4 regions of the Streptomonospora salina genome follow, and region 1 is predicted to be linked to each of the others. Evidence: riboswitches for the same ligand, from Rfam matches in the RefSeq annotation. Region 1 holds a riboswitch; each other region holds the start of a gene.
The links. Region 1 has a riboswitch for cobalamin ahead of HNR25_RS19930 (energy-coupling factor ABC transporter permease). Riboswitches for the same ligand answer to the same signal wherever they lie in the genome.

Region 1 (5,684 bases):
CGCTCGGCGATGACGTCGGCCAGCTCGTCGCAGTCGCCGATGACCGGACCGCAGCGGACGTCGAGTTCCGGGTGCTCGCCCGCGAACTCCAGGGTCTGGTCGGCGACGCGGTCGGGCAGGATGCCGGAGAACAGGAAGTAGGGCAGCACGACGATCCGCTCCGCGCCCAGCCGCCGGATGCGCTCCAGCCCTTCGGGGACGCTGGGCCAGGCCAGCGAGATGAAAGCGGGCTCGACGAAGTCGGCGCCGTGCTCGGCCGCGTGGCCCTCCTGCAGCAGCCGCGCCACCTTGCAGACCTCGGCGTTGGCGTCGGGGTCGGTCGAGCCGCGGCCCACCAGCAGCACCGCGGTGCGCGGGCGCTCGCCGGCGGCTGCGCCCGCGTCGCCGTCGAGGACCTCCCCCAGCCGTTCGGCCAGCAGCCGCAGCACCGTGGGGTGGGGGCCGAGCGGGCGGCCGTAGGTGTAGTCGAAAGCGGAGTGGCGCTCCTTCTCACGGGCCAGGGCACCGGGGATGTCGCCCTTGGCGTGGCCGGCGGCCACCAGCATCAGCGGCAGGGCCACCATGCTGCGGTGGCCCTTGGCGTACAGGTCGCCGACGGCGTCGGTGAGCGGGGGCGGCGAGAGCTCGATGAAGCCCCCGGCGACCTCGCGGTCGGGCAGGCGGCGGCCCAGGCGCTCGACGAACGCCTCGAAGTCCGCCACGCCCTTGTCGTCGCGGGTTCCGTGTCCGACCAGCAGCAAAGGCGGTTGCATCCGATTCCTAACCGGTAAATGGGGCGTTTCGGACCGGCGTTCAGGCAGCACGGTCCGACTTCTCGGGTGGGGGGACGGGCCGCGGCGGCGGCCGCGTGCGGGAAAGCTCGGGGCGGGGACGGTGCCCCGGCGCGGTGGAGGCGGCCCCGGCGCGCGCACGCGCGGGTCGCCGCCGCCAGGTCAGCGGTGGCCGGCTCCTCCTCTCCTGTCCGTCGGCGGGGCGTCCGCCCGGTGCGCGGGTGCCCGGCGCCCCTGCGGTGCGCGGCCGCCGCGGGGCGGGGACCCGCTCACTCGGGTACGGGACCGTACAGCAGAGCGTTCAGCGCCGCAGCGGCGACCGCCGACCCGCCCTTCTCCGAGACGTTGCTCACTTGCGGAAGCCCGCTTTCGCGCAGCTCCTGCTTGGATTCGGCAGCACCGACGAAGCCCACCGGAAGGCCGATGACCAGCGCGGGCTCGACCTGGCGGGCGATGATCTCGGTCAGTGCGGTGGGGGCGCAGCCCACCACCCACACGGCGCCGGGGCCGACCTCGGCGTAGGCGCTGCGCACCGCCGCGGCCGAGCGGGTGATTCCGGTGGTGCGGGCGAGCCGCTCGGCACGGGGGTCGGTGATGTGGCACACGCATTCTCGGGCGGTGATGCCCGCGGCGACCATGCCGACGTCGGCCACCACCGGCGCGCCCTCCTCCAGGCGCTGAGCGGCCTCGTCGACGGCGGTGTCGTCGATCACCAGGTCGCTCGCATAGTCCAGGTCGGCGCTGGAGTGGATGATGCGCTCGGCCACGGCGCGGCTCAGCGGCGCCATCCCGCCCACGTCGATCCGGGAGCGCAGGATGGCGAACGATTCCGCTTCGATGGGGTGCACCCGCCGGTCCACAGTCGTTCCTCCCTCGGCTGGTGTCGGTCGGCGCGGTCAGCGCGCCAGCACGGCGATCGCGTCGGCCGGGCACACTTCCACGCACTCCAGGCAGCCCGTGCACGTGTCGCCCAGCACCACCAGAGTCCCGCCCTGCGGCCGCAGCGCGTGCTCCGGACAGGTCAGCAGACAGGCGCCGCAGGCCGTGCACGACGATGTCACAGCCACCGGCGCCGGAACCTCGGCGGGGTCGACCAAGACGCCTCCTCCAGATCGGGCGCCGGCTCTGAGACCAGTGCCACCGCGGCGGGCGCGGCGGCCTCCGGACGCGGCGCCGGCCCAGCGTACACGGGGTTCTCGGGAAGCTTCCCCGGTCAGGGCGCCGAACCCGCCGGTATTGCGAAACCTCCGTCAGCACCGTACGTTCTTTTATGCCGTGGTGTTCGGGAAGTCCGGTTCGAAACCGGCGCGGCCCTCGCCACTGTGAGCGGGAAGCCCGATGCCCCGAACTGCCGCAGGCGCGGCCGTCGGTAGGCCACTGGGGGCAGCGGCGACGCCGTCCCTGGGAAGGCCGGCAAAGGGCGTCGACCCGTCAGCCAGGAGACCGGCCACGGCGTGACGACCGTCCACGAGGTGCTGGAAGTTGGGTCCCCCGACATGCATATCGCTGAAGGATTTCTGCCCTGGCAGCACGCAGCTGCCTGGACCGCCGTCGCGGCCCCGTTCGTCGCGCACGGTGTCCGATCGCTCACCCGCGCCGTACGCGCCGATCCCGACGCCAAGCTGCTGATCGGCGCCGCCGGAGCGTTCAGCTTCGTGCTGTCGGCGCTGAAGATCCCCTCGGTCACCGGCAGCTGCTCCCACCCCACGGGCACCGGCTTAGGCGCGGTCCTGTTCCGCCCGCCGGTCATGGCCGCACTGGGAACGATCACCCTGCTGTTCCAAGCCCTGCTGCTGGCACACGGCGGTCTGACCACGCTCGGCGCCAACGTCTTCTCCATGGCCGTGGTGGGCCCCTGGGTGGCCTACACGGCGTTCAAGCTCGTGCGCTCGGCCACGGCGCGCTTCGGCGCGCAGACCTCGCTGGACATGGCGGTGTTCAGCGCCGCCGCGCTGGGCAGCATGGCCACCTACACCGTCACCAGCGTTCAGCTCGCCCTCGCGTTTCCCGACCCCCAGTCCGGCTTCCTCGGCTCCTTCACCGCCTTCGCCGGCCTCTTCTCGATCACCCAGATCCCGCTCGCCGTGGTGGAGGGCCTGGTCACCGTCGTCATCATGCGGCTGCTGACCACGGTCACCCCCGAGCAGCTGCGCCGCCTGGGCGTACTGCGGAGCCCGGCCGCCGCGGCCCCGGCCTCCGATGGGCAGACCACCGACGTGAGCGAAGAGAAGGCGGGCTGAAACATGCGTCCCAAGACCACGACCACCTGGCTGCTGATCGCCGCGGCCGCGCTGATCGCCGTGCTTCCCCTGATCATCGGATCCGGCAGCCACCTCGACGAACCCTTCGGGGGCGTCGACGCTCAGGCCCCGGAGATGGCGACCGAGACCGATCCCGACTACGAGCCGTGGTTCTCCCCCCTGTACGAGCCGCCCTCCGGTGAGATCGAATCCGGTCTCTTCGCCCTCCAGGCCGCCATCGGCGCGGGATTCATCGGCTACTTCTTCGGGGTCGTCCGCACCCGCAACAAGCTCGGCACGGCCCCGGCCGGAGCGTCCGGATCCGGGAGCCCGAAGGCGGCCGGCTCCGCCGAAGCGGAGACCGGCCCGGCCGAACGGTAGCCGCGTGCTGGCGATCGACGCCGCCGCCTATACCAGCCCTTGGCGGCGGGTCCACCCCGCCGCCAAGGGCGTCTTCTTCGGCGGTCTGCTGGTCTGCGCCTTGGCGCTGCCCACATGGCCCGCGGCTCCGATGGTCGCCGTTGTCGCCCTGGCCGCGGGGTTCGGACCGGCACGGGTGCCGCCGCGCGCCTTCGCTCGCGCTGCCTGGGTCCCGCTGCTGTTCATCCTCACCGGGTCGCTGGCGCTGCTGGTCACGGTCGGCGGCCCGCAGGGGGCGGTGGCACTGGACCCCGCCGGAGCGGCGCGGGCGGCCGAGGTCACCGGGCGGGCCGCGGCGGCGGTGTGCTGCCAGCTCCTGTTCGCCTTCACCACCCCGCTGGCCGACCTGCTGCCGCGGCTGACACGCATCGGCCTGCCCAGCGCGCTGGTCGAGGTGATCGCACTGATCTACCGGATGCTGTTCGTCACCCTGGACAGCGCCCGCCGCATCCAGACCGCCCAGGCCGGGCGGCTCGGCTACGCCGGTCGGCGCGCGTGGATCCGCTCGGTCGGCTCGCTGGGTGCGGCACTGTTCGTCCGCTCGTTCGACCGGGCGCAGCGCATGCAGCGCGGCCTGGAATGCCGCGGCTACACCGGCGAACTGACCGTGCTGGTGGAAGAGCTGCCCCTGCGACCGTCCGCCCTGGCCGCCGCCGCACTGCCCGCAGTACTGGTTGCGGCGGCGACGGCGAGCTACTTTTCGCTTGGAGCCCCGCTGTGACCACCGACCCCGGGGGCGCCACCGCCGCCCCGCCCGCCGCCCTGTCCGGGCACGGGCTCGCGTTCCGCTATCCCGACACAGCGCCGGTCTTCACCGCATTGGACGTGCGCATCGCCCAGGGCTCAGTCGTGGGGGTGCTCGGCCCCAACGGGGGCGGCAAGACGACGCTGCTGCGGCTGCTGTCCGGCAGCCTCACCCCCGAAACGGGCGAGATCCACGTCGACGGCGAACGCGTGCGGCGGGGACGCCGTGCCCTCAACGAACTGCGGCGCCGGGTGCAGCTGGTCTTCCAGGACCCCGACGACCAGCTGTTCTCCGCCAGCGTCAGCCAGGACGTGTCGTTCGGGCCGATGAACCTGGGCCTGGCCGCCGACGCCGCACGCGAACGGGTGGCCTGGGCGCTGGAGGCGCTGGAGATCACCGATCTGGCCGACCAGCCCACCCACCTGCTCTCCTACGGCCAGCGCAAGCGGGTCGTGCTGGCGGGAGCCTTGGCGATGCGGCCCTCGGTGCTGGTGCTGGACGAGCCCACCGCCGGGCTGGACCCCGAAGGGGTGGAGTCCTTGGTGCAGACCCTGGAAGGGCTGCGGGCGGCGGGCACCACCCTGGTGGTCTCCACCCACGACGTGGACCTGGCCTACCGGTGGGCCGACACCGTCCTGCTGCTCAACCGGGGCCTGCTGGCTTCCGGACCGGCCCGCGACGTCCTGGCCGACCCCGCCCTGCTCGCGGCGGCCCGGCTGCGCCCGGCGTGGGCCCCTGCGGCCGGGCGGGCGCTGCGCGCGGCCGACCTGCTCGACCCCCGCGCTCCCGACCCGGCCACCCCCGAGGAGGCCGCACGGCTGCTGGACCTGGATTCAGGGGGTTGAGCCACCTCACAAGGGACCCTCCAACGTGACCACGCCTCACTCCGGGTGCGCCGCCGCGCGCCAGGTGTAGCCGCGCGGGGTGACGAACCGTCCGGCCACGGTGCGGCTGGCCGAGCTGCCGACCAGGACCACGGTGTACATGTCGACGTCGGCGCTGCCGCCGTCGAGCATCTCCTGCAGCGTCGTCACCACGGCGTATTCGTCGTCGCGGGCGGCGTTGCGGACGTAGCCCACCGGGGTCTCGGGCGGACGGTGCTCGGCGAGGATGTCCAGCGCCTCCGGCAGCTGCCAGTCGCGGCGCAGGCTGCGCGGGTTGTAGAAGCACACGGTGAAGTCGCCCTCGGCGGCCGCGCGTACGCGGTTCTCGATGGCCTCCCAGGGTGTGTGCAGGTTCGACAACGAGATGTAGGCGTGGTCGTGGCCCAGCGGCGCGCCGAGGCGGTGCGCCGCGGCGACGGCGGCGGTGATGCCGGGCACGCCCACGACGTCGATGTCGTCGCCGGCGAAGTCCAGGGCGGGACTGGCCATCGCGTAGACCCCGGCGTCGCCGGAGCCGATCAGCGCCACGGCCGCGCCCTCCTGCGCTTCGGCCACGGCGGTGCGGGCGCGCTCCTCTTCCTGCCCGAGACCGCTGGAGACCACCCGGGTGCCCGGTCGCAGCAGA
Region 2 (5,684 bases), 4.0 Mb from region 1:
CTCGGCGTAGCCGCGGGTCTTGAGCCCGCAGTCGGGATTGACCCACAGCCGCTGCGCAGGAACGGCCTTCAGCGCGGCGCGCAGGAGATCGGCGACCTCCTCGGCCTCGGGAACCCGCGGCGAATGGATGTCGTAGACGCCGGGCCCCACCCCGCGGGCGAAGCCGACCGCGTTCAGGTCGTCGAGCACCTCCATACGGGAGCGCGCCGCCTCGATACTGGTCACGTCGGCGTCCAAAGCGACGATCGCGTCGATCACGTCGCCGAACTCGGAGTAGCACAGGTGGGTGTGGATCTGCGTGGAGTCGGCGACCCCGGAAGTCGCCAACCGGAACGCCTCCACCGCCCAGTCCAGGTACTGCCGGCGGTGGTCCGCGCGCAGGGGCAGCAGCTCCCGCAGCGCCGGTTCGTCGACCTGAACCACGCGGATCCCGGCCGCCTCCAGATCACCGGCCTCGTCCCGGATCGCCAGCGCCACCTGCGCGGCCGTATCGGCCAGCGGCTGGTCGTCGCGCACGAACGACCACGCCAGAATGGTCACCGGGCCGGTGAGCATACCCTTGACCGGCTTGTCCGTCAGGCTTTGGGCGTATTCGGCCCACTCCACGGTGATCGCCTCCGGCCGCGCGACGTCGCCGAAGAGGATCGGCGGGCGCACGCACCGGGAACCGTAGGACTGCACCCACCCCTGGTCGGTGGCGGCGAAACCCTCCATGTGCTCGGAGAAGTACTGCACCATGTCGTTGCGCTCGGGCTCGCCGTGCACCAGGACGTCCAGACCCAGCCGCTCCTGCAGCTCGACGACGCCCGCGATCTCCTCCCGCATCCGCCGGATGTAGGCCGCCCGGTCGATGCCGCCCGTGCGCGCCGCGGCGCGGGCCTCGCGGACCCCGGCCGTCTGCGGGAAGGAGCCGATCGTCGTCGTCGGCAGCGGCGGCAGCCGCAGCGACTCCTCCTGGGCCCGCCGCCGGGCCTCGTAGTCCGTGCGGCGCGCGTGCTCCGGCCGCAGCGACGCCACCCGCTCCTGCGCGCGGTGGTTGCGCACACCCTCCGCACGCATCCGGTCGGCGACCGCTGCGGAAGCGGCGGCCAGTTCTCCGGCGACGGCGTCGCGGCCCTCGCGCAGCGCCCGGCCCAGGGTGACGACTTCGTCCACCTTCTGCCGGGCGAAAGCCAGCCACGACTTCACCTGCGGATCGATCCCGGATTCGGCCTCGACGTCGTAGGGCACGTGCAGAAGCGAGCACGACGTGCCCACCGCCACCTCACCGGCCAGGCCCAGCAGCGTTGCCGCTGTCGTCAGGGCCGCATCGAGGTCGGTGCGCCAGACGTTGCGGCCGTCGACCAGCCCGGCGACCAGCGTCTTGTCGCGCAGGCCGTACAGCGCCGCCGGCCTCTCCAGCGCGGACCGGCCGGCGACCAGGTCCAGCCCCAGCGCCTCGACGGGCGAAGAGGCGAGCACGCCGAGCCCTTCACCGAGATCGCCGAAGTAGCCCGCCGCCATGAGGCGCGGGCGCTCCCGCAGCTCGCCGAGCCTGCGGTAGGCCGCCCGCAGCGCGTCCAGCTCCGATTCCGAGCGGTCGGCCGCGAACGCCGGCTCGTCGAGCTGGATCCACTCCACACCGGCGTCGCGCAGCTCCGACAGCAGTTCGGCGTAGGCGTCCAGGACGTCCTCCAGCCGGTCCAGCGGCCGGAATCCCTCCGGCGCCTGCTCGGCGGGCTTGGACAGCAGTAGGAACGTCACCGGCCCCACCAGCACCGGACGGGTCGCCACGCCCAGTTCCAGCGCCTCCCGGTACTGCTCGACGGGGGTGCGGTCGGCGAGCCGGAACCGCGTGTCCGGCCCGATCTCCGGCACCAGGTAGTGGTAGTTCGTGTCGAACCACTTCGTCATCTCCAGCGGCACCGCGGAGTCCGCGCCGCGCGCCATGGCGAAGTAGGTGTCCAGGGGGCCCAGCCCCAGTCCGCTGAAGCGCGGGGGCACCGCACCGAACGTGACCGCGGTGTCCAGCACCTGGTCGTAGAACGAGAACGTGTTGCCCGGTACCGAGTCCAGTCCGGCGTCGGCGAGCGTGCGCCACGTGTCCGTGCGGACCCGGCGCGCCTCCTCGCGCAGCTCCGCCTCGCTGCTGCGCCCCGACCAGTAACTCTCCAGCGCACGCTTGAGCTCCCGGTCGGGTCCGATCCGGGGATAGCCCAGTACAGTCGATCCGATCATGCTGGTCAACGCTCTCTCCTCGCGAGCTCGACGGCAGGCTCCGAGGGCTGCGGCGGCCAGAGGCCGACCAGCGAGCAGCGGCGCGTGCGACGCCCCTGCGGGCCGATCGTCCGCCAGGTCCTCCCGCGAGACCTCGGGACCGACGCGCACCGGCAGGTGCGCGTGCGGGTGGCAGGTCTTCGGACTCGCGGGCACCTTCCGTCCGTCGGACGGATCGTCCTACCGGCCGCCTGCTTCCCAGACTCCTCGGTCCAGTGCTGCCCGGTCCCTGGGAACCGGGGGCGGCGTTCGTTCCCGCTCACCGCTGCGGGGCAGTCCCGGACTCGCACCGGGTTCCCTCTTGCCTCGTCCGCCCCGGACCGCCGTCTCAGGCGTGTTCCGCGGGAGGACGAACCACCAGCACGTCCAGACTAGCCCTCCACCGCCCGAAGGCAACACCGGTCGGATCACCGGAAGGAGTGACGGCGGTCACCGGATCGCTCGAAACGCCCGCGGGGCGCACGGGTCTCTGCGCCCCGGGGGCACCCCGCTGCGGCGGCCCGGGCGCGGGGGCCGCCTGCGGCTACCGGCCGTGCGCGGCGGCCAGCGCCGCAGCCGCCCGGGCCAGCCGCCCGCCCTGGGAGCGGGCGGCCACCAGCACCGCCTTGGCGTGGGCGGGGTCCTCGGCCGCAAGCGCCTCGGTCTGGCTGACCCCGTAGGGGTTGCCGCCCGCTGCGTGGACGGCGTCGTAGTCGACGTAGCCGGTCGGCAGCACCAGCGCACCCCAGTGGTACATCGTGTGGTACAGCGAGAGCAGGGTGGACTCCTGACCGCCGTGGTGCTCGTAGGACCCCGTGAACCCGGTGGCCGGCTTGTCGGCGAGTTCCCCGGCCTCCCACAGCGACGCGGTCGTGTCCAGGAACTGCCGCAGCTGGGACGCCATGTTGCCGAAGCGGGTCGGCGTGCCGAACGCGTAGCCGTCCGCCCAGGTGAGGTCGGCGTGGCCGGCTTCGGGAACGTGCGCGGTGGCGTCCAGATGGGCGCGCCAGGCCGGGTTGGCGTCCACGGCCTCCGCCGGCGCCAGCTCCGCGACCCGGCGCAGCCGCACCTCGGCCCCCGCGTCGGCGGCTCCTTCGGCGAACGCCTCCGCGATGCGGTGCATGTTGCCGGTGGAGGAGTAGTAGATGATCGCGATCCGGGCGTCGTGGGTGTTCATCGGAGCGGTTCCTTTCGTCGTTGCGGTGCGGTCCCACCGTGCTCGCCCGCGCTTACCGGACGCTGCCCGTCGGCTTACGGTCGGCTGCCCCGCCGCCATGGCCTAGCGTGTCCGGTATGCGATTCGGGGTGCTCGGGCCGCTCGCGGTCTGGACGGACGAGGGCACGGCCGTCCAGGTGCCCGGAGTGAAAGTGCGGACCCTGCTGGCCGACCTCCTCGCGCACGCGGGCCGGCCCGTATCGGCCGACCGGCTGGTCGCCGACCTGTGGGGCGAAGAGCCGCCGGCCAACCCGGCGGGAGCGCTGCAGGCCAAGGTCTCCCAGCTGAGGCGGTCCCTGGAGGACGCCGAACCGGGCGGCCGGGCCCTGGTTGAATGGCGCACCCCCGGCTACCTGCTGCGCGTCGAGAGCTCGCACGTGGACGCCGGACGGTTCGCGCGGATCACCGCCCAAGCGCGCGACAGCGGCGCCCCCCGCGCCCGGACCGCCCTGCTCACCGACGCCCTGGAGCTCTTCCGCGGCCCGGCCTACGCCGACTTCGCCGACGCGGAGTTCGCCCGCACCGAGATCGCCCGCCTGGAGGAACAGCGGACGACGGCGCTGGAAGACCTCGCCGACGCGCGCCTGGAGCTGGGCGAGTACCGGCCACTGGCCGGCGAACTCGACGCGCTGGTGGAGCAGCACCCGCTCCGGGAGCGGCTGCGTGGCGCCCACATCCGCGCCCTGTACCAGTCCGGCCGCCAGAGCGACGCCCTCGCGAGCTACGAGCGCATGCGCGTGCGGCTGCGGACGGAGCTGGGGGCGGACCCCGGCCCCGAGCTCGTCCGGCTCCACCAGGCGGTCCTGCAGCAGGATCCCGCTCTCCGGCCGGACCCGCCCCACCAGGCCGCCGCCCGCCCCCGGACCAACCTGCCCGCCCCACTGCTGGCGGATGGCGGCCTGGTGGGGCGCGACGGCGACACCGCCGACGTGCGCACCCGGTTGGCGGCCGGCCGGCTGGTCACCCTCACCGGTCCGGGCGGGGTGGGCAAGACCCGGCTGGCGGTCGAGACGGCCGCCCGAGCGGCCGAAGACTTCCCCGGCGGCACCTGGCTCGTGGAACTGGCCGCGCACCACCCGACCGACACGGCCCAGGCACTGGCCGGGGCGGTGCTGGCGGCGCTGGGCATCCGCGAGGACGCCGGCGTCGGGGCGGCCGCCGGCCGGGAGTACACCGGCCCCCTCGACCGGCTCACGGCGGCGCTGCAGGCCGAGAGGCCCTTGCTCATCCTCGACAACTGCGAACACGTGGTCGAGGCGGCAGCCGAGCTGGCGCAGGTCCTCTTGGCCGCGGCGCCCCACGTGCACATCCTGGCCACCGCGCAGGAGCCCCTAGGGATCACCGGAGAACTGCTGTACCCGGTGCCGCCGCTGCAGCTGCCCGACCCGGACGCCGACGTGCACGCCATGGAGCACACCCCCGCCGTGCGGCTGTTCGTCGACCGGACCGCCGCCGCCGCACCGGGATTCGCCCTCGATCCGGACAACGCCGCGGCAGTGGCGTCGATCTGCCGGCGCCTTGACGGGATCCCTCTCGCGCTGGAGCTGGCCGCCACGCGGGTCCGGTCGCTGGGAGTCCGCGAGCTCGCCGCGCGGCTGGACGACCGGTTCCGGATCCTCACCGCCGGAAACCGCGACGCCCCGGCCCGGCAGCGGACACTGCGGGCGATGATCGACTGGAGCTGGGAGCCGCTACCCGAGCCCGAACGCGCCGTGCTGCGCCGATTGGCCGTGCACGCCGACGGTTGCACCCTGGAGGCGGCCGAAGACGTCTGCTCCGGCGGCGAGGTGGCCGCCGCCGACGTCCTCGACCTGCTTTCCCGGCTGGTGGACCGCTCCCTGGTGGTCGCCGAGACCGCACCCGGAACCCGGGCGGGAGGCGGCGCGGAGCACGGGACCGCAGCCCGCCCCTCGCCTCGCTACCGGCTTTTGGAGTCCGTCGCCGCCTACTGCCTGGAGCGCGCCGACGAGGCCGGCGAGACCGACGCCGTGCGGCACCGGCACGCCCACTACTACACCCGCCTCGCCGAGCAGGCCCGGCCCCGGCTTCGGGGCAGCGGCCAGCACGCGTGGCTGGAGCGCATGGACACCGAGTCCGCCAACATGCGTGCGGCCCTGGACACCGCCGTGCGTCTCGGCGCCGCATCCGTTGCGCTGCGCCTGGTCAACGCGCTGGCCTGGTATCTGATCCTCCGCGGACGCTACGGCCAGGCCTGCGAATCGCTGCGGGCGGC
Region 3 (5,684 bases), 530 kb from region 1:
TGGTCGCTCTCCACGAACGGTTGCGTGCTCAGCCAGGCGCCGTGCTGCGCCAGTGAGGCGAAGGCGGACTCCTGGGCCAGGTGGCCGTGCTCGATCGAGCGCACCCCTGCCTCGACGGCGCGCTCGATGCCCGCGTCCGCGTAGACGTGCACGGAGACGTAGGTCCCCCAGTCGTCGGCGGCCTCGACGGCGGCACGGAGCTCGTCCGGGGTGTACTGGCACACGTCCACGGGGTCGTAGGCGGAGGCCACCCCGCCTCCCGCCATGACCTTGATCTGGCTGGCGCCCTTCTTGAGCTGCTCGCGCACCGCGGCCAGGACGCGGTCGCGTCCGTCGGCGATGCGGGACATGCCCAGCTCCTCGGCGCGCGAGGGCATCCCGCCCAGGGCGGTCGGAGGCTCGTAGGCGGTGCCGAAGTCGGCGTGGCCGGAGGTCTGGGAGATGCCCGCCTGGCAGGGGTAGATGCGGGGCCCGGGGAAGGCTCCGGAATCCAGCACCCGCTTGAGGTCGACCGTGTCGCCGGACATGTCGCGGACGGTGGTGAAGCCGCGCATGAGCATGGCCCGGGCCTCGGCCAGTCCGTTGTAATAGGCAAGCCCGGCGCCGCCCAGCAGGAGCTGCTCCTGCGTGCTCCCGGCCAGCATGACGTGGGCGTGGGCGTCGATCAGCCCCGGCATCAGCACTCGCGAGGTGCCGTCGGTCCGGGTGCCGTCGACGACCGCGGCCTCGATCCCCGCGGGCGGTTCCTCCGGGGCGAGGAACACCCTGGCGATCCTGCGGTCCTTGAGGAGGACGTGGCCGTGGCGCAGTTCCTGGTCGACGCCGTCGAAGATGCGCACGTTCCGGATGAGGACCGGGTCCGGTGACTGTCCGATCATGTCCGATTCCTAGCCGTGATCGTTCCCGGGTAAACGGAACATCCCGATGGAACCGCGGGCCGCAGGGCTGTTTTCGGCGCTTTCGGGCGGATCCCGTGCGGAGACTGTTGGCGGGACCGTCGCTGCCGCCGGGCCCCGCGCCCGCCGGCGCGGGGACGCATCGGATGCGCGACCGGGATATGTCAGGATTGCGGTCGAACGATCACGACGGCGAACCGAGGAAGGCCGGTGCGAATCCGGCGCGGTACCGCCACTGTGAGCGGCGAGCCGGCCCTGCAAGACGGCCACTGCCCCGTGCGGGGCGGGAAGGCCGGGGTCCCGGCGCAGACCCGCGAGCCAGGAGACTCACGTCGTCGTGCCTCACGAGCCGGGGCGGATCACCCCAGGGAGGACGGGCATCGCCCATGCACGGACACCACGGTCGCCGACGCGTCGCCGCGCGGTCGGCGCCCCTCCGCCTGCGCTGATACCGCCCCGGTCGTATTCCCGCGCCCGCCTGCCGACGGCGGGCCCCGACCGCCCGAGGAAAGGCGACGTGATCCTGCCAGCAGCATGTCCGGCGGTGCGCGGCCACCGCGCCCGCACCGCCCCCGCTTGCGCGCACACACCCTGCGGCGTACCGGAGGTGGCGCCCTCATGCCGATAGAAACGACACGCCGGGCGGCGCTGGGCCTGGGAGCGCTCGGCGCCGGCGCGGTCCTGCTCGGCGGATGCTCCGGTGATCCGGCCCCGGAACGGCCCCGAAGCGGCGGCCGGGTCCGCGCGCTCTTCGCGGGCGGAGGCGCCAACGAGTCGATGGATCCGCACGTCCAGCCGCTGTTCATCGACCAGGCCCGGCACAAGGCGCTGTACGAGAAGCTGACCCAGTTCAACGCCGACATGTCGCCGCGCGGCCAGCTCGCCGAGGACTGGACGGTCGACGAGGGCGGCGCCCGGTGGCGGTTCCGGCTGCGCGCCGCCCGATTCCACGACGGCCGCACGGTGACCGCCGACGACGTGCTGGCCAGCTACGCGCGCATCACGGCCCCCGCCGACACCCCGCGCAACGGCCGCACCCTGCTGGCCCGGGTCGACCTGGGCAACTCCCGAGCGGTGGAGGAGCGCACGGTCGAGCTGCGGCTGACCTCGCCCACCTACGAGCTGCCCGCGCTTCTCGCCGGTACCGGCATGCACATCGTCCCGGCCGACTTCGACGACCGCGACCCCGCCACCGACGCAGTGGGGTCGGGAGCGTTCACTCTCGCCTCCTTCGAGGCCGGCCGGTCGATGCGCGCGGAGCGGTTCGGCGACCACTGGGACGGCGGGGCGCGCATCGGGGAACTGGAGATCCTCTCCGCCGAGTCCGAAGCGCGCGGCAACGCCCTGCTCGGCGGGCAAGGCGAGTACATCCACGACATGTCGGCCACCTTCGCCCGCTCGAACGAGGACAACCCCGATGTCACCGTGGTGCGCACCCCCAACAGCGGGATGGCCGCCATGGCGATGAAGACCGACCGGGCGCCGTTCGACGACCCGCGGGTACGCAAGGCGTTCCGGCTGCTGGTGGACCGCGAGCGCTTGGTGGATGTCGTCTCCGCCGGAACCGCGCGGGTCGGCAACGACGTCTTCGGCAGCGGATACCGGTACTTCGACGACGACCTGCCCCAGCGCGGACGCGACCTGGACCGGGCGCGCCGCCTGCTGCGCGAGGCCGGCGCCCAGGACCTGGAGGTCGCGCTCGACACCTCCGAGGCCGCGCCCGGCTTCGTCGACGCCGCCACCCTCTTCGCCGAACAGGCCGCCGAGGCCGGGGCCACCGTCGACGTGCGCGTGGGCAACCAGGACACCTACTTCAGCGACATCCTGGACCAGGGCGTGTTCGCCTCCTACCGGTCCGGGTCGATGCCCATCCCCAACCACCTCGCGCTGCGCATGGTCAGCGACGCACCCCAGAACGTCACCGGCTGGAAGCGCGCGGGGTTCGACGAAGCGTTCGCCCGGGCCCAGGCCACCGCCGACGAGCAGGAGCGCACCCGCCGCTACCACGAGCTCCAGCAGGAGCTCCACGACGACGGCGGCCTGATCGTGTGGGGCTACACCGAGTGGATCAACGCCACCGCCGCGTCCCTGCGCGGTGTCGAGCGGGACGCGCCGCCCAACACCGCCGACTGGGCGAGGTTCGACCGGGTCTGGTTGGAGTGACGGCACGGGCCGCCCTCGGCCGCCTCGGCGTGGCCGCCGCGCAGCTGCTCGCCCTGTCGGTGCTGGTGTTCACCGCGACCGAGGCGCTGCCCGGCGACGCAGCCGAGGCGGTCCTCGGCGAGGACTACACCCCGCAGCAGGCGGCGGAGATCCGCGCCCGGATGGGCCTGGACGAGCCGCCGACGATCCGGTTCCTCCAGTGGTGGCAGGACCTGCTCACCGGCGACCTCGGAACCTCGCTGATCTCGGGCCGGCCGGTCACCGACCTGGTGGCCCGATCCCTGCCGCCCACCCTCATCCTGGCCGCCGCGACGGTGGCGCTGCTGGTGCCCCTGGCCGCGGCCCTCGGCCTGGCCGCCGGGGCCGGGGAGGGCGGCCGCCTGGACCGGGCCGTGACCACGGCCACCCTTGTGCTGTACTCCATCCCCGACTTCGCGCTGGCGATGCTGCTGGTCCTGGGGCTGTCCCTGCAGGTGCGCCTGCTTCCCGCCACCGCGATGGGCGCCGACGGCTGGCGGCTGCTCACCGACCCGCTACTGCTGGTGCTGCCCGTCGCGGTCCTGCTGTGCCGGGTCGCGGCGCTGCTCGTCCGCCAGGTGCGCGCGGGCACCGCCGATGCCATGCGCAGCGAATACGCCGCCCACGCCCGCCGCCTCGGTGTGGGGCGCCGCCGGCTGCTGCTGCGCCATGTCGCTCCCAACGCCCTCGCCCCCGCATCCGAGGAGCTGGCGCGCGTCGGAGACAACCTGTTCTCGGGAGTGCTGGTCGTGGAGGTCGTGTTCGCGGTCCCCGGAGTCGCGGGGGGAGTCGTCGACGCGGTCGCCATGCGCGACGTTCCCGTGGTCCAGGGGTACGTCTTCGTTCTCGGCGCGGTGACGATCGCCCTCAACCAGGCGGCCGAGCTGGTCTCCCGGCGGCTCGTGCCGCGGATCGAGCAGGTGCGCCGGTGATGCGGCGGCGCGCGGCGCTCCCCCTCGCCATGGTCCTGGTACCCGCTGCGACCGGGCTGGCCGGACCGCTGCTGGCACCGCTGGTCGCGGCCGATCCGGGGCCGCCGTTCGCCGCGCCCGGCGGCGGCTACCCGCTCGGAACCGACCGGCTGGGCCGCGACGTGCTCACCCAGCTGCTGCTGGGCGGCCGCTCGGTCCTGGCCGTGTCGCTGGCCGCGGTCGCGCTCGCCTACGCCGTCGGCGGCGCGATCGGCCTCGCGGCGGCCGCCGCCCGCCGCGGCTGGGCGGACGCGGCGCTGCTGCGCCCGCTCGACGTCGTGATGGGCGTGCCCTCGCTCCTGATGATCAGCGTCGTCGCGGTGTGGTGGTCGTCGCAGGCCGCAGTGATCGCCGCCGTGGTCGCCGTCACCAACGCGCCGGGCGTGGCGCGCCTGGTCCGGGCGGCGGCGCTGGACGCGGTGAGCGCACCGGTGTTCCAGGCCATGCGGCTGCAGGGGGAGAGCCGCGCCCGCCTCTACTTCGGCTACGTCGGCAGGCGCGTTCTGCGTCCCGTCGCCGCCGACACGGGCACCCGGATCACCGCTGCGATCGCGCTGGTCGCATCGGCCAACTTCCTCGGCCTCGGCCCCGGGCCCACGGCACCGGACTGGGCCGTGGCCGTCGCGCACAACCGCACGGGCCTGACCGTGCAGCCGCTCGCCCCGCTGGCGCCGGTGGCGATGCTCGTCTCTTTCACCGTGGGGCTGAACCTGCTGTGGGACCGCGCGATCCGCGCCCGGACGCAGCCGGGACCGAGAAGGGAGTGGACATGGACCGGTCCGAACCGGTCGCCGAAGCGCAGGGCCTGAGGGTGTGCGTGGACGGGCGGCCGCTCGTGGAGGGCGCCTCGTTGACCGCCGCCGCCGGCGCGGTGACCGCCCTGGTGGGGCCCTCCGGCAGCGGCAAGACCACCACCGCGCGTGCGCTGCTGGGGGAGTGGCCGCGTGCGGCCGCCGTCTCGGGCCGGATCCGGGTCGACGGCGTGGACGTGGTCGACGGCGGGTACCGCGCATCCGAGCGGGACCTGGAGCGGCTGCGCGGCGGCACCGTCGCCTACCTGCCGCAGGACTCGGCCGCCGCGCTGAACCCGGCCCGGCGCGTGGGTTCGGTCCTGCGGGAACTGGCCGCGATCCACGATCCGCCCGGCGGCCGGGGCCGCGCGCGTGCCGCCGCTCTGCGGTCCGCGTCCCTGGAGGCGCTGCGCACGGCCGCCCTGCCGGCCGACACCGACACCCTCCGCCGGTTCCCGCACCGCTTCTCCGGCGGACAGCGGCAGCGCGTCGCGCTCGCCCAGACACTCGTGTGCCGCCCGCGCCTGCTCGTATTGGACGAACCCACCACCGGACTGGACGCGGCGACGAAACTCAGCGTCATCGGCACGGTGCGCGGCCTCGCCGAAACCGGGTTGGCCGTGCTGCTGCTCAGCCACGACCGCGCGGCGGTGGACGCGCTGGCCGACACCGTCGTGCGCCTGGGAGGCGAGCGGCGGCGCAGCGGCGCCGGCCGCCTGCCCCGGCCTGTGGGCGGTGCCGGCCCGCCCGCGGCCGCGCGGCGGTCGGCGAACGGCTCTGCGCCCCTGCTGCGGGTGCGGGGACTGGGCGCCCGCCACCGCGCCGGGCGCAGGCGCACCCTCGCC
Region 4 (5,684 bases), 2.3 Mb from region 1:
GTTCGGCCCGACGACTACCGTGACCTGCCCGGGCGGCAGTGTCACCGAGACCCGGTCGACGACGGGGGCCCCGCGGTAGCCGAGGCTGAGGTCGGCGGCGGTCAGCGTGGTCTCTTCGGTCGGCGGGCGGGTCATCCTGTGTGTCCGATCCGGTTGGCGCGGGCGAGGAGGTACAGCAGCACCGGTGCTCCCAGAACGCCGGTCATCACTCCGACGGGCAGCTCCGCCGGGGTGAACAGCGTCCGGGCGGCGAGGTCGGCGGCGACCACGAGCAGGGCGCCGAGCGCCGCCGTGGCGGCGAGGACGGGTCCGCGGCCGGGCAGCATCCTGCGGACGATCTGCGGCGCCACGAGCGCGACGAACCCGATGGGGCCCGCTGCCGCGGTCGCCATCGCGGCCAGCACCACGGCGACGGCGACCAGGGCGAGTCTGCTGCCGCCCGCGCGCCCGGACAGCGTCATGGCCAGGTCGTCGCCGAGTTCGAGCAGCCGCACCTGGCGCGCCAGTACGACCAGTACGGGAACGGCGACCGCGAGGGTGGCGGCGATGATCGCGACGTGCAGGCCGCCGCGGTTGGCGAGGCTTCCGGTCAGCCACGCGGCCGCGGCCTGCATGCTGTGGTAGTCCGCCCGGGTGAGCAGGAAGGACACGGCCGAGGTCAGCATCGCCGCGACCCCGATACCGACCAGCACGAGCCGGTACCCGCTCACGCCCCGCTTGGCCGACAGCGTGAAGATCGCGGCGGCGGTCGCCGCCGCTCCGGCGAGCGCGCCCGCCGCGGTGTGCAGGCCCGTGCCGCCGAACACGGTCAGCACGGTCAGGGCCCCGAAGGCCGCTCCGGAGTTCACGCCGATCACGTCCGGGCTGACCAGGGGGTTGGCGGCGATGCGCTGCAGGATCGCTCCGGACAGCGCGAAGGCCGCCCCCACGCCGAGACCGGTGAGCGCGCGCGGCAGCCGGTTTCCCACGACGACGTCGTATTCGATGAGGGTGCCGCCCCCGCCCAGGACCCGCAGCACGCCGGTGGCCCCGATGTCGTACTGGCCCAGGGTCAGCGACAGCAGGGCCGCGCCGCAGGCGAGCAGCCAGGCGGCCGCCGCCAGTGCCGTCGACCGGCGCCCGAGCCGGAACACGACGGCGGCCCGCGGGCTGCGCAGGAGGAACGCGTCGCGGTCTCCGGCGATCACAGCTGCGCCACCTTCCGCTTGCGGACCAGGTGGATGAAGAAGGGGGCGCCGATCAGTCCGGTGACGATGCCCACCTGCAGCTGTTCGGGCCGGATCAGCACCCTGCCCAGCACGTCGGCCGCCAGTAGGAGGGCCGGTGCCAGCAGCACGCACCACGGCATGATCCAGCGGTGGTCGGGGCCGGTGAACGCCCGCGCGATGTGGGGCACGACGAGGCCGACGAAGGCGACCGGCCCGGCGATCGCCGTGGCGGATCCCGCCAGCAGCACGACGGCGAGGGCGGCCAGAACCCGCGTCGCCACCAGCCGGGTGCCGAGGCTGCGGGCCATGTCCTCGCCGAGGGCGACCGCGTTGAGGTCGCGGCCGACGGCCGCCGCCAGGCAGAGGCCGGCCAGTGTCGCGGGCGCGACGGTGGCGAGGTCGGCGGTGTCGGCGCGGGTGAGCGAACCGACGGTCCAGAACCGGAAGTCGTCGAGGGCCGAGGGGTCGAGGAGGGTGAGGGCGGTGGTCGCGGAACCGACCATGGCGCTGAGCGCCGCGCCGGCCAGCGCGAGCTTCACCGGTGTCGCGCCGGCGGTGCCGAGCGAACCGAGGGCGTAGACGAAGACCGCCGCCAGTGCGGCTCCCGCGAAGGAGAACCACAGGTAGCCGGTGAGGGCGCTGACGTTCAGCACGGCCATGGCGACCACGACGGCGAACGCGGCGCCGGCGTTGACGCCGAGGATCCCCGGTCCCGCCAGCGGGTTGCGGGTCAGCCCCTGCATGAGGGCGCCCGCGACGCCGAGCCCGATTCCGGCGAGCAGCCCGGTGGCGGTCCTCGGCACGCGTACGTGCCACACGATCCGGTCGGTTTCGCCGCCGGAGGGTGCGGTCAGGGCCGAGACGGCGTCGGCCGCGGAGACGGCGTAGTTGCCTGTGAGGATCGACGCGGCGCACGCGGCCGCCAGCAGGAGGGCGGCCAGCGCCATGCCGGCCGTCTTCGACGCTCCTCCGGGGAGCAGGCCTGCGCCGGGCGCGGTTCGCGGAAGGCTGCCGGTCGTGCCTGCGGTCGTGGGAGGGGCGGTCGCACCGGCCGCGGTCAACGTTCGACCAGGTCCGGGTGGATGCGGGAGGCCACGAGCTCGATGCTGTGGGCCGCCCGGACCCCGGCCGACCGGTCGGCGAACAGGAACGGGTGGACCTCGTCGTCGGCGACGGCCGTGACGCCCTCCAGCGCGGGATCCGCGGTGATCGCGTCGACGTCGCTCTCGGCGTCCTGCTCGGTCATCCCGGCGTCGCAGCAGGCGCTGGTGAGGATGACGTCGGGGTCGCGTGCGACGATCTCCTCCGCGCCGACCTCGATGTTGCGCTTCTCGGTCAGGTCGGCGAAGGCGTTCGCGCCGCCCGCGTGTTCGATGATCCGGGTGCTGAAGTCGATCCCGCCCGCCACGCGGTAGCCGCCGTCGTCGCCGGGGGACACGATCGCCACGGACGGTTGCGGAGCTCCTTCGACCTGCTCCTGCACGGCGGCGATGCGCTCCCGCATGTCGCTGATCACCTGTTCGGCGTCGTCCTCGGCGCCGAACAGGGCGCCGAGGTCGCGCAGGTCCCGGTAGACGCTGTCGACCGTGACGGACGCCGGGTCGATCGCCCGGTCGGTGAGGCCGTCCTCGCTGGGGCACAGCGGGCTCAGGATCCAGCTCTGCACGCCGAGCTCGCGCAGGCCGGCGCGGGTACCGACCGAGCGGTCGGAGCCGTTCTCGGCGAAGAAGCCGTTGAATCCGGAGATCACGAAGCCGGGTTCGGTCTCCAGCAGCCCTTCCCTGCTCGGGAGGGTGGGCACGTAGTCGGTCGCGGCCTGCTCGTCGGCGTATTCGTCCAGCACCTGGGCGTCCAGGAACGCGGTTCCCACCAGGCGGTCGCTGAGGCCGAGGGCGTGGGCGACCTCGATGCCGGGCTGGTATGCGGCGTAGACGCGCTCGGGCGGCGCGTCCACGGCGACGTCGATACCGCAGTTGGTGCGGGTGGTGGCGTCTTCTCCCGCCGGCTGTTCGGGGGCGGGTGCGCCGCAGCCGGCGAGCAGGAGGGCGCCGGCGAAGGCGCCCGCGGCGCGGAGCGGACGTGCTGAAACACGGGTCATGGGCGAGACCGCCATTTCCAGGTCCTCGTGGAATCGGGTCGTGCGGTGCCGTGGCCGGTCTCCTGGCTGACGGGGAAACGCGCCGCATCATGCCTTCCCGGGGCTCGGACCCCAGTGGCTCGTTCGCCGAACGAACGACACAGCGCTCCCGATCACAGTGGCGAGGGCCGCATCCGGTTTCCCACCGGATTCCCGTTCACCACGGCTTTTTCGACGCTAGCACGCCGTACCCGCGCCTCCCGGATCCGGGGCGCCCCGCTGCTGCCTGCGGGAATCGGCGGCTTTTCCCATCGGGGACGGGGCGGCTGCCCCGGCCGCTCACCGATCCGGCCGGCGCAGCCCCGCGATGAGGAGCTCGACCACGCGGCGCGCGTCGTAGCGGGAGTCCTCCTCCGCGCTGATGCAGATGTTGCCGACCCCGCGCATGAGCTCGTAGGCGCCGATGTCGGAGCGGATCTCCCCGGCTTCGGCCGCGGCGGCGAGGAGCCGGGCGCACACGGGCAGGAGGCGGTCCAGGAAATAGGTGTGCAGCTCCTCGAACGCGGTGTTGTCGGAGCGCAGCGCCGCGGCGAGACCGTGCTTGGTGACGAGGAAGTCCACGAAGAGATCGATCCATCGCCCCAGCGCGGCGTAGGGGGTCGGACCGTTCTCCAGCAGGTCCGGTCCGGCCTCGGCGCACGCCTCGACCTGGTGCCGGTAGACGGCGATGATCAGGTCGGCCCGCGTGGGGAAGTGGCGGTAGATCGTGCCCGTCCCGACGCCGGCCCGGGCCGCGATGTCCCGTACCGGCGCCTCGACGCCCGAGGCGGCGAAGACCGCGGCGGCCGCGTCGAGCAGCGCGCCCTCGTTGCGGCGGGCGTCGGCCCGCTTGCCCCGGGCCGCCTGCCGCGTTCCCGTGTCGTCGTCGTTCACAGCGCCCCTCTCGCAACCGACCGCCTTGCCAAACGGAACAGTGTTCCGTATAGTTTTCCGGAACAGCGTTCCGCTTGTTCATGATGGCAGAGCAGGAGCGCATCCGCCAAGCGGCGCGTGGCCCCCACGCGCCGCCATCCCGCTTCACCTTCGACGGAGGAGATCGGCCATGCAGTACCGCACCTTGGGCCGCACCGGTGTGCAGGTCAGCTCGCTCGCGCTGGGCACGATGAACTTCGGCGCGATCGGAAGCACCACTCAGGAGGAGGTCACCGCCATCGTCGACGCCGCCCTTGAGGGCGGGATCAACCTCGTCGACACCGCCGACGTGTACAGCCGCGGCGAATCCGAGGAACTGGTCGGCACAGCCATCGCCGGCCGCCGCGACGACATCGTGCTCGCCACGAAGGCGGGCCTGCCCATGGGCGAGGACCGCAACCGCCGGGGCGCGTCGCGCCGCTGGCTGACCACCGCGCTGGACGGCAGCTTGCGCCGCCTGGGTGTCGACCACGTGGACCTTTACCAGATCCACCGCTGGGACCCCGACACCAGCGACGAGGAGACCCTGTCCGCTCTGACCGACCTGCAGCGCGCCGGGAAGATCCGCCACTTCGGCTCCTCCACCTACCCCGCCTACCGTCTCGTGCAGGCCCAGTGGGCCGCCCACGCCCGCGACCTCAACCGGTACGTCACCGAACAGCCCAGCTACTCGATCCTGCAGCGCGGAATCGAGGCCGACGTGCTGCCCGCAGCCCAGGAGTACAAGCTCGGAGTGCTGGTGTGGAGCCCGCTGGCTTCGGGGTGGCTGTCGGGGGCGATCCGCGAGGACCGCGAGATCGCCACCAACCGCTCGACGTTCATGCCGCAGCGCTTCGACACCACCGTCCCCGCCAACCGGGCCCGGCTCGACGCCGTCGAGCAGCTGGCCACCGTCGCCGACGAGGCCGGCCTGACCATGATCCAGCTCGCGCTCGGATTCGCGACCGCCCACCCGGGCGTGACCAGCGCGCTCATCGGCCCCCGTACACCGGACCACCTGCACGCGCAGCTGGCCGCCGCCGACACCGTGCTGCCCGCCGACGTGCTCGACGCCATCGACGCGATCGTCGCTCCCGGCACCGACCTGGCGGCACACGAGAAGAACGACACCCCGCCCGCACTGCTGGACCCGTCGCTGCGGCGCCGCTGACCGCCCGAGCGCGTACCTCTCAACCCCGTCCCGCGGTCTCCGGGCCGGCTTCCCGAGCACGCCCCGCCCCGACCCCGGAAGCACCCCGGTCGGCGCGGTACCGACGCCGAAAGGACCGCGGTTCCATGCCGCACGCAGCACGGCCGAACTTCGGGATCATGACCGCGCCCTCCCAGGTCGACTACCCCGACGTCCTGCGGGTCTGGCGCGAGGCGGACGCGATCCCGGAGATCGGGCACGCGTGGTTGTTCGACCACCTCATGCCGATCGGCGGCGA

Region 2: linked by a shared signal. The riboswitch ahead of metE (5-methyltetrahydropteroyltriglutamate--homocysteine S-methyltransferase) and the one ahead of HNR25_RS19930 (energy-coupling factor ABC transporter permease) in region 1 are both predicted to bind cobalamin.
Region 3: linked by a shared signal. The riboswitch ahead of HNR25_RS22265 (ABC transporter substrate-binding protein) and the one ahead of HNR25_RS19930 (energy-coupling factor ABC transporter permease) in region 1 are both predicted to bind cobalamin.
Region 4: linked by a shared signal. The riboswitch ahead of HNR25_RS09570 (ABC transporter substrate-binding protein) and the one ahead of HNR25_RS19930 (energy-coupling factor ABC transporter permease) in region 1 are both predicted to bind cobalamin.

What each region holds. Positions count from the first base shown of each region.
Region 1 covers NZ_JACHLY010000001.1:4,397,055-4,402,738, reverse strand. Annotated here, with positions in the region: gene HNR25_RS19945 (sirohydrochlorin chelatase) at 1-752, opposite strand, end outside; gene HNR25_RS19940 (precorrin-8X methylmutase) at 1,040-1,630, opposite strand; gene HNR25_RS19935 (4Fe-4S binding protein) at 1,667-1,837, opposite strand; cobalamin riboswitch at 2,030-2,236, shown strand; gene HNR25_RS19930 (energy-coupling factor ABC transporter permease) at 2,225-3,010, shown strand; gene HNR25_RS19925 (energy-coupling factor ABC transporter substrate-binding protein) at 3,014-3,391, shown strand; gene cbiQ (cobalt ECF transporter T component CbiQ) at 3,396-4,151, shown strand; gene HNR25_RS19915 (energy-coupling factor ABC transporter ATP-binding protein) at 4,148-5,020, shown strand; gene cobJ (precorrin-3B C(17)-methyltransferase) at 5,057-5,684, opposite strand, start outside.
Region 2 covers NZ_JACHLY010000001.1:347,501-353,184, reverse strand. Annotated here, with positions in the region: gene metE (5-methyltetrahydropteroyltriglutamate--homocysteine S-methyltransferase) at 1-2,217, opposite strand, end outside; cobalamin riboswitch at 2,391-2,556, opposite strand; gene wrbA (NAD(P)H:quinone oxidoreductase) at 2,780-3,412, opposite strand; gene HNR25_RS01640 (AfsR/SARP family transcriptional regulator) at 3,529-5,684, shown strand, end outside.
Region 3 covers NZ_JACHLY010000001.1:4,929,042-4,934,725, forward strand. Annotated here, with positions in the region: gene HNR25_RS22260 (metal-dependent hydrolase family protein) at 1-878, opposite strand, end outside; cobalamin riboswitch at 1,052-1,245, shown strand; gene HNR25_RS22265 (ABC transporter substrate-binding protein) at 1,515-3,059, shown strand; gene HNR25_RS22270 (ABC transporter permease) at 3,056-4,009, shown strand; gene HNR25_RS22275 (ABC transporter permease subunit) at 4,009-4,857, shown strand; gene HNR25_RS22280 (ABC transporter ATP-binding protein) at 4,818-5,684, shown strand, end outside.
Region 4 covers NZ_JACHLY010000001.1:2,123,415-2,129,098, forward strand. Annotated here, with positions in the region: gene HNR25_RS09555 (ABC transporter ATP-binding protein) at 1-135, opposite strand, end outside; gene HNR25_RS09560 (FecCD family ABC transporter permease) at 132-1,187, opposite strand; gene HNR25_RS09565 (FecCD family ABC transporter permease) at 1,184-2,155, opposite strand; gene HNR25_RS09570 (ABC transporter substrate-binding protein) at 2,266-3,306, opposite strand; cobalamin riboswitch at 3,342-3,525, opposite strand; gene HNR25_RS09575 (TetR/AcrR family transcriptional regulator) at 3,625-4,218, opposite strand; gene HNR25_RS09580 (aldo/keto reductase) at 4,388-5,407, shown strand; gene HNR25_RS09585 (LLM class flavin-dependent oxidoreductase) at 5,533-5,684, shown strand, end outside.